DNA from 2 places in the Streptomyces sp. NPDC087428 genome. Region 2 is predicted to be linked to the other one. Evidence: predicted binding sites of a transcription regulator. Region 2 holds the regulator's gene; the other holds the start of a gene.
The links. Region 2 encodes HspR, which represses chaperone genes until heat shock. Its sites were predicted from a motif close to TTGAGNNNNNNNNNCTCAA; they were not measured.

Region 1 (4,413 bases), on a different contig from region 2:
TCCAGCTCACCGAGGCGCAGTATGCCGCTGCGCGGGGTCACGGCGGCCAGCGCGGCCCGCTCGACCCGGCGCAGCAGGACGTGCACCCGGGCCGCCAGCTCACGCATGGAGAACGGCTTGGTCATGTAGTCGTCGGCGCCGACCCCGAGGCCGACGAGCATGTCGGTCTCGTCGTCCCTGGCGGTCAGCATCAGCACCGGCACCGGGCGCTGGGCCTGCACCCGGCGGCAGACCTCCAGCCCGTCGAAACCGGGCAGCATGATGTCGAGCACCATCAGATCCGGCTGCCAGGCCTCGGCCGCGTCCACGGCCGCGGGGCCGTCGAGCGCGGTCTGCACCAGGAAGCCCTCGGCCCGCAGACGGGCGGAAATGGCATCGACGATTGTCGCGTCGTCCTCGACCACCAGCACCCGGCGCTGCGCGCCCGGGGTGGCCGCGACACCGTTGTGGGTGGTGTGTGTCTGTTCCATCGCCCCGCCCCTGCCCGCTCTCACGGAGGCCATTCCCCCGGACGCACGGTTATCGCTTGTGAATTTCGTGGGAGATCCCGCTATCGGTCAGCAGCGTAAAGGCAGCGGGCGGCTCCCGGCTACGCAGGGTGCAAGGGCGTGGGAGCGCGTCGGCCGCGCGGAGGAGGCGGAGTGTCGCGCTTGTGGCGCTTGGCCCCCGGGCGTCCCGGGGGCCCGCATACCCGGCGGGGGGATCTCAGGCGGCACGAATTGCGAGATGGACCACGTCGGGTACACCTCGGGCAACGCCTACTTCTTCGGTTCGAACACCACGGAATCCGGCATTGCGCAAGGCTTGTTCGAACTTCTCGGACGGCTGTGCGGACCACACGGCGAGCACTCCGCCGGGTGTGAGCCGCTGGTGGCAGTCGGCGAGACCGGCGGGGGAGTAGAGGGTTCCGTTGTCCTCCGTGACCGTCCAGTCGGGCCCGTTGTCGATGTCCAGGCACAGGGCGTCGTAACGTTCCGTAGCCGTACGGAGGTGGGCGACGAGATCCGCCGTCAGGACCGCGGTCCGCGGGTCGGCGAGCGCCGCCCGCGAGATCCCGGCCAGCGGCCCGCCCAGGTGCCAGTCCACGATGGCCCGCTCCCGCTCCACCACCGTGATCCGCCCCCAGCGCGGCTCCGCGGCGGCCCGCGCGAGCGAGAACCCGACCCCGAGCCCGCCGATCAGCACCGCCGGGGCCGGCCGGCCGGCGGGCAGCGCGGCGAGCGCGGCGTCGATCAGCAGCCGCTCGGAGCGCCCGTCCGAGGTGTCCATCAGGAAGCACCCGTTGGCGATGATCTCGAAGTCGTCGCCCCGCCGGCGCAGGACGACCTCTCCGTACGGTCCCTCCCGGCGTTCGAGGGTGACGGGGGCGAGTGCGTCGGGGCCGTGGGCGTGGTGCATGGCGCGGGTCTCCGGTGGTTGGTCGACGGCCGGGTCACCGCCGCTCTGTGTCCCGGCCATCCTGGCCCGCCCGGCCGCGTCCGGGCCAGCGGATTGCCCGATCGGGCACCGGCCGGCCCCGTTCGGGGACGGGCCGGGCGCTTCTCCGCCCCGGCGCGCCGGTGGCCTCAGCGCGCCCGTGGCGGCGCGGCGAACGTCACGTCCGCGGCCGGCCGGGTGACCTCGGCGTCGCCGCTGATCGCCCACGCCGCGACCCGGGACACCACGGCGGCCGGAACGGCGGCGTCGATGCCCGGGGCGGCCGGGATGTCCTGCGTCGCGTGGGCGTCGTACGGGAGGACGACCCGGTGGCCCAGGGCCAGGGCGGTACGGGCCGTGGCCTGGACGCACATCTCCGACATCACCCCGCACACGGCGAGGGACTCGACCCCGGCCCCGGTCAGCAGGTCGCCCAGGGAGGTGCCGGCGAAGCCGTCGTCCCTGGTCTTGCGGACGACCTCCGCGGGACCCGCCTCGACGGGAAGGTGCAGTGCCCAGCCCGGGGTGTGCGGCTCGTCGCCCGAGCCGGGTGCGCCGTCGTTCTGGAGGTGGACGACCAGTGCGCCGCCGCTGCGGGCCCGTGCGAGCAGGTCCGCCGTGCGCTCCAGGAGCCCGGCCGCGCCGGGCACCGCCCGGTCACCGCTCACCCCCGCCCGCTGGACGTCCACGACGATCAGGGCCTGTGCGGGGGGCGCGGCAGGGTTCATGGCGTCATCCTGTCCGGCGCCCCCGCGGCCTTCCACCGGATTTCGCCCGGAGCGCACGGCGGAGGGACTACCCGAACCCCGTACGGCGTTGGACACAGGGCACGCGGAGGCAGGCGCAGCGGCGGCCGCCCACGTGATCGCTCACAGCGAACACACCCCGGGGAACATTGAGCGGCTCAGAAGCATTGAGTCTTCATAGCTCAACTTGACTGCCGAAGGGGAGATCATGGCTACTGAGTCCAATGCGGTCACACCGCTCACCCTGCCTGTGCTGCCGCTCGACGACGAGGTCGTGCTGCCCGGGATGGTGGTACCTCTGGACCTGTCCGACAACGACGTACGCGCCGCGGTGGAGTCCGCCCAGGCCGCGGCCCGCGAGGGCGGCGGCAAGCCCGAGGTGCTGCTCGTTCCGCGCATCGACGGCACCTACACCGGGATCGGTGTCATCGGCACCGTCGAACAGGTCGGACGGCTCTCCGACGGAGACCCCGGCGCGCTCATCCGCGGCCGTGGCCGGGTGCGGATCGGTGCCGGGACCAGTGGGCCCGGCACGGCGCTCTGGGTGGAGGGGACCCGGGTCGACTCCACCGTCCCCGATCCCCTTCCCGGCGCCGCCGCCGAGCTGGCCAAGGAGTACAAGGCGCTCGCCACCAGCTGGCTGAAGCAGCGCGGCGCCTGGCAGGTCGTGGACCGGGTCCAGCAGATCGAGGACCTCTCCACGCTCGCCGACAACTCCGGATACTCGCCCTTCCTCACCGTCGCCCAGAAGGTGCGGCTGCTGGAGACCACCGACGCGGTCGCCAGGCTGAAGCTCGCCATCCAGTGGCTCGGCGAACACCTCGCCGAACAGGACGTCGCCGAGTCCATCGCCAAGGACGTCCAGGAGGGCGTCGACAAGCAGCAGCGCGAGTTCCTGCTGCGGCGCCAGCTCGACGCCGTACGCAAGGAGCTCTCCGAACTCAACGGTGACTCCGGCTCCGGCGACGAGTCCGACGACTACCGGGCCCGCGTCGAGGCCGCCGATCTCCCCGGGAACGTGCGCGAGGCCGCGCTCAAGGAGGTCGACAAGCTGGAGCGCTCCTCCGACCAGAGCCCCGAGGGCTCCTGGATCAGGACCTGGCTCGACACCGTCCTCGAACTGCCGTGGACCGAGCGGACCGAGGACGCCTACGACATCCGCGGCGCCCAGGCGATCCTGGACGCCGAGCACGCGGGCCTCCAGGACGTGAAGGAGCGCATCACCGAGTACCTGGCGGTGCGCAAGCGGCGCGCGGACCGCGGTCTGGGCGTCGTCGGCGGCCGGCGCGGCGGCGCCGTGCTGGCCCTGGTCGGTCCGCCCGGTGTGGGCAAGACCTCGCTCGGGGAGTCCGTCGCGCACGCCATGGGCCGCAAGTTCGTCCGCGTCGCCCTCGGCGGTGTCCGGGACGAGGCCGAGATCCGCGGCCACCGGCGCACCTACGTCGGCGCGCTTCCCGGGCGCATCGTCCGCGCGATCAAGGAGGCCGGTTCGATGAACCCGGTCGTCCTGCTCGACGAGATCGACAAGGTCGGCTCCGACTTCCGGGGCGACCCGGCCGCCGCGCTCCTCGAAGTGCTCGACCCGGCCCAGAACCACACCTTCCGCGACCACTACCTGGAGGTCGAACTCGACCTCAGCGACGTCGTCTTCCTGGCCACCGCCAACGTCCTGGAAGCGATCCCGGAGGCCCTCCTCGACCGGATGGAGCTGGTCAGGCTCGACGGCTACACCGAGGACGAGAAGGTCGTCATCGCCCGCGACCACCTGCTCCCGCGCCAGCTGGAGCGGGCCGGCCTGGAGAAGGACGAGGTCACCCTCGACGAGTCCGCGCTGCGGAAGCTGGCCGGCGAGTACACCCGTGAGGCCGGCGTGCGGAACCTGGAGCGGGCCGTGGCCCGGCTGCTGCGCAAGGTCGCGGCCCAGCACGAACTGGGTGACCGGGAGCTGCCGTTCACGGTGACCGACGAGGACCTGCGCGCACTCATCGGGCGGCCGCACCACGTGCCCGAGGCCGCCCAGGACCCGGCGGAGCGCCGCACCGCGGTGCCGGGAGTGGCCACCGGTCTCGCGGTGACCGGAGCCGGCGGAGACGTGCTCTTCGTGGAGGCGTCGCTCGCCGACCCGGAGACCGGGGCGTCCGGACTGACCCTCACCGGCCAGCTCGGCGACGTCATGAAGGAGTCCGCGCAGATCGCGCTGAGCTTCCTGCGGTCGCACGGCGCGGAGCTGGAACTGCCGGTCGCGGACCTC
Region 2 (4,413 bases):
ACGCGTCAATGCCACAGGAGCGATGCATCATGTTCCTGAATGTTCAGGACCCTGGGGGGTGGAGTTTTGCCTATAATGGACACGAAACCGACACATACTCATGCGGTCACGAATCTGTGCACCGAGGGTGCCAGGCTGTATGCGGCCGCGCTCAGCGTGGGCCGCCTCGCCCGCGCCGAGGTCAGGCCCGCACCCTGCCTCGTCCAATTCGGCCTACTGCTGCCCGATCCGGACGACGCCTCGTGGCTTCGTCCGGTTCCGCCGACGGCCGCACTGGCTCAGCGTCTCTACCCGCTGGAACGCGAGATCCTGGATCGCAGGCGGACGTCCGTCGAGCTGGCCGAAGCCTTCGAACCGTTCCTGGCCATCAGCGCCCAGAGCCCCGCGCCCACGCACGCGATCACGGTGCTGGAGGGCATGGACCGGATCAACGGAGCGCTCGACCTGGCCATCGCGGAGAGCCGGACGGAAGTGCTGACCGTCCAGCCCGGAGGCAAACGCAGCGAGGAGGTCCTCGGCGAGGCCCTGACCCGCAGCAAACCTCTCATAGATTCCGGCATCAGCGTCCGTACCCTCTACCAGCACACGGTCCGGCACAGTCAGCGCACGTTCGCCTACGTCGACCTCATGGCCGGCGCCAGGATGGAGATCCGCACGCTGGAGGAGCTCATCGAGCGCCTCATCATCTGCGACGACACCGTAGCCTTCATCCCGGTCCAGGACGACCTGCCCGTCGCCCTGGAACTACGGCACCCCGCGCTGGTCGCCTATCTGACGAAGGTCTTCGAACAACTCTGGCGCCGTGCCGTCCCGTTGGACGAGGCGGCACCGTACGACCCGGCCAGGGACGGCATCACCGGCGTCCAGCGCGCCATCGCCACGCTGCTGATCGAGGGGCACGTCGACGAGGCGATAGCCCGCCGCCTCGGCATGAACGTCCGCACCTGCCGCGCCCATGTCGCCAAGCTGTCCGCCGTGCTGGGAAGCACGAGCCGCGCCCAGCTCGGCTACCTGATCGCCCAGTCGGGAATCCTCGATCAGGATTCCTGACCGGCCGGCACTCCAGAGCCCCCCACCCCGGGCCGGAGACATGGCCACGCGCCTTGGAGAGACATGGCCACGGCCCCGATCGGCCGGGAGAGTTCCCGGCTCCCCCGACAACACCCACAGTGGCCCGCGAACTACGCTGCCACCACCGTCATCTTGCTGCACTGCCAAAAGTGGGGGGTCACGAATGGGCAGGGATGAGGACACAACGGCGCACGCCCACGAGGGCCGTTCGCTGTGCGACACCGCGGTCAGGATCTACACCGAGGCGCTGAGCGCGGGACGGATACCCCGGACCGCCATCCAGCCGGCGCCCTGCCTCACCGAGTTGGCGCTGGTCCACCCCGACCCGCAGGACGACGCCTGGGTGCGTCCCGTGCCGCCGTCCGCCGCCCTGGCCCATCTGCTGCAGCCCGTCGTCCGGGAGATCCACGAACGCGTCAGCCTCTCGGCCGCGCTGGTCGACTCGCTGGCACCGCTGGCCGGCGTGGCCAGTACGGACCCCAACCTCGCCATCACCGTCCTCGAAGGCATGCCCCTGATCGACGCCACCATCCAGAACGCGACGGAGAGCGCCACCGAGGAGATCCGGACGCTGCAACCGGGCAGCACGCGGCCGCCCGACCACCTCGAAAGGGCCCTGTCCCGGGCCCGGCTCACCCTGGAGCGGGGCACCCCGCTCCGGCACATCTACCAGCACCCCATCCGCTACAACCAGACCTTCAAGGCCTATCTGAACCAGATGCCGCCGGGCCTCATCCAGATCCGCACGCTGGAGCAGACGGTCGAGCGGCTGCTCGTCTTCGACCGGACCGTGGCCTTCATCCCCGCCAACGCGGCGCGCGACGTCGCGCTGGAGATCCGCCACCCCGCGCTGGTCCGCTATCTGATCCAGATGTACGAAGTCCTCTGGGCGCAGGCCACCCCGCTCAGCGATCCGGTGCCGGCCGCCCCGGCCAGCACCTCGGTCACCGCCGTCCAGCTCAGCGTCGCCCGCCTGCTGGTCGAGGGCCACACCGACCAGGTCGTGGCCGGAAAGCTCGGCATCAGCGTCCGCACCTGCCGCGCCCACGTCTCCAGGCTCATGCACACGCTCAACGCCACCAGCCGCACCCAGCTCGGCGCCCTCCTCGTCGGCTCCGGGATCGCCGGTCCCCGGCCGGGGCAACACGAAGGCCCGCCGCCCCGCACGAGCGGGGCGACGGGCCTCGGGGAGCGCTGAGGTACTACTCCTTGGGCCGCTTGGGCCGCCAGACCACCAGGGCGCTGGTGTGCTGCACGTCCTGGTACGGCACCAGATCGCGCCGGTACGACGCGTGCACCTGCGCCTCGCGCTGCTGCAACGTCGCCGCCGCCCCGTCCACGGCCGCCGAGAGCTCGGCGACGCGCTGCTGGAGGGCCGCGACCTGGTTCTCCAGCTCGATGATGCGCTTGATGCCGGCGAGGTTGATGCCCTCGTCCTGCGACAACTGCTGCACGGTGCGCAGCAGCTCGATGTCGCGGGCCGAGTAGCGCCTGCCGCGCCCGGCCGTGCGGTCGGGAGAGACCAGGCCGAGGCGGTCGTACTGGCGCAGCGTCTGGGGATGGAGACCAGAGAGCTGGGCCGCGATCGAGATCACGTACACCGGGGATTCTTCGGTCAGTTCGTACGGATTACGCCGGCGGCCGTCCATCTCAAGCTCCCTTCGCTGCCTGGAACAGCTCCGCCCGCGGGTCCTGGTCCGCGGTCGCCTTGCGATAGGCCTCCAGGGCGTCCCGGGCGTCCGTGCCCAGGTCCTTGGGAACCACCACCTCCACGGTGACCAGCAGGTCGCCGCGGCTGCCGTCCTTGCGGACCGCGCCCTTGCCGCGGGCGCGCATGGTGCGCCCGTTGGGCGTGCCGGCCGGGAGCTTCAGGGTGACCGGCGGTCCGCCGAGCGTGGGCACCCTCACCTCGCCGCCGAGCGCCGCCTCCGTGAAGGTGACGGGCACGGTGACCGTGAGGTTGTCGCCCTTGCGGCCGAAGACCGGGTGGGTGTCGACGTGGACGACGACGTAGAGGTCGCCGGCCGGTCCGCCGCGCTCGCCGGGGCTGCCCTTGCCGCGCAGCCGGATCCGCTGGCCGTCGGAGACGCCCGCCGGAATCCTGACCTGCATGGTGCGGGACGACTTCGCCCGGCCGCTGCCCTTGCAGACGTCGCAGGGGTCCTGGGCGATGAGGCCCCGGCCCTTGCAGTCCACGCAGGGGTCGGTGAGCGAGAACCCGCCGCCGGTGCCGCGCGAGACCTGGCCGGTGCCGACGCAGGTCGGGCAGACCCTGGGGGTGCCGTTCTTGTCGCCGGTGCCGGAGCACGCCTTGCAGGGCGCCTGGCTGGACATCCGCAGCGGGACCGTGGCCCCGTCGACCGCCTCGGTGAAGCTGAGCGTCACCTCGGACTCGATGTCCTGGCCGCGGCGCGGCTGCACCCGGGTGCCGGTGCCGCCGCCCCGGTTGAAGAGGCCGCCGAAGACATCGCCCAGGCCGCCGCCGCCACCGCCGCCGAAGCCGCCGGCTCCGCCGCCCTGGCCACCGCCCGGGGCGCCTCCGAAGAGGTCCCCCAGGTCGAAGTTGAAGTTGCCGCCGCCGCTGCCGGGTCCGGGGCGGAAGCCGCCGTTGCCGAAGAGGGCGCGGGCCTCGTCGTACTCCTTGCGCTTCTTGGTGTCACCGAGGATGTCGTTGGCCTCGGAGATCTCCTTGAAGCGCTCCTCCGCCTTGTTGTCACCCTTGTTGGCGTCCGGGTGGAACTCGCGGGCGAGCTTCCGGTACGCCTTCTTGATCTCGGCGTCCGTGGCGTCCTTCGGGACGCCGAGAACCTTGTAGTAGTCCTTCTCGACGAAGTCCTTCGTACTCATCGACGTCCCTCCTTCCGGACGACCGGCCCAGGGCCTTCAGTCGGGATCCTGCCGGGCTCGTGGAGCCCCGCCCGATCCCGACCGAAGGCCCTGCGGGCCGGGCGGTGTGCCGCCAAGTGGTCGGACAGAATGTCAGACCTCCTCGCCGCCACCGCTCTCCTCGTCGGCTGCCTGCTCTTCTTTCGCGTCCTTCGCGGCCGCGGGCGTCGCCCCGGGCTGGGGTTCGGCCACCGCCACCCGTGCGGGACGGATGGTGCGCTCGCCGATCCGGTACCCGGGCTGCAGGATCGCCACGCAGGTCGTCTCGGTGACGTCCGGCGCGTACGAGTGCATCAGGGCCTCGTGGATCGTCGGGTCGAAGGGCTCGCCCTCCTTGCCGAACTGTTGCAGGCCGAGCTTGGCGACGACCGTCTCCAGCGATTCGGCCACCGACTTGAACCCGCCCAGGAGCTCGCCGTGCTCGCGGGCCCGGCCGACGTCGTCGAGCACGGGCAG

Region 1: a site for HspR is predicted at 2,330-2,348, ahead of lon (endopeptidase La). Genes of this name have one in related genera too.

Annotation. Positions count from the first base shown of each region.
Region 1 covers NZ_JBIUXR010000003.1:143,187-147,599, reverse strand. Annotated here, with positions in the region: gene ACIO3R_RS07975 (response regulator transcription factor) at 1-470, opposite strand, end outside; gene ACIO3R_RS07970 (spermidine synthase) at 706-1,398, opposite strand; gene ACIO3R_RS07965 (isochorismatase family protein) at 1,566-2,144, opposite strand; gene lon (endopeptidase La) at 2,371-4,413, shown strand, end outside.
Region 2 covers NZ_JBIUXR010000018.1:169,846-174,258, forward strand. Annotated here, with positions in the region: gene ACIO3R_RS33045 (helix-turn-helix transcriptional regulator) at 76-1,050, shown strand; gene ACIO3R_RS33050 (LuxR C-terminal-related transcriptional regulator) at 1,235-2,269, shown strand; gene ACIO3R_RS33055 (heat shock protein transcriptional repressor HspR) at 2,274-2,720, opposite strand; gene dnaJ (molecular chaperone DnaJ) at 2,722-3,918, opposite strand; gene grpE (nucleotide exchange factor GrpE) at 4,051-4,413, opposite strand, start outside.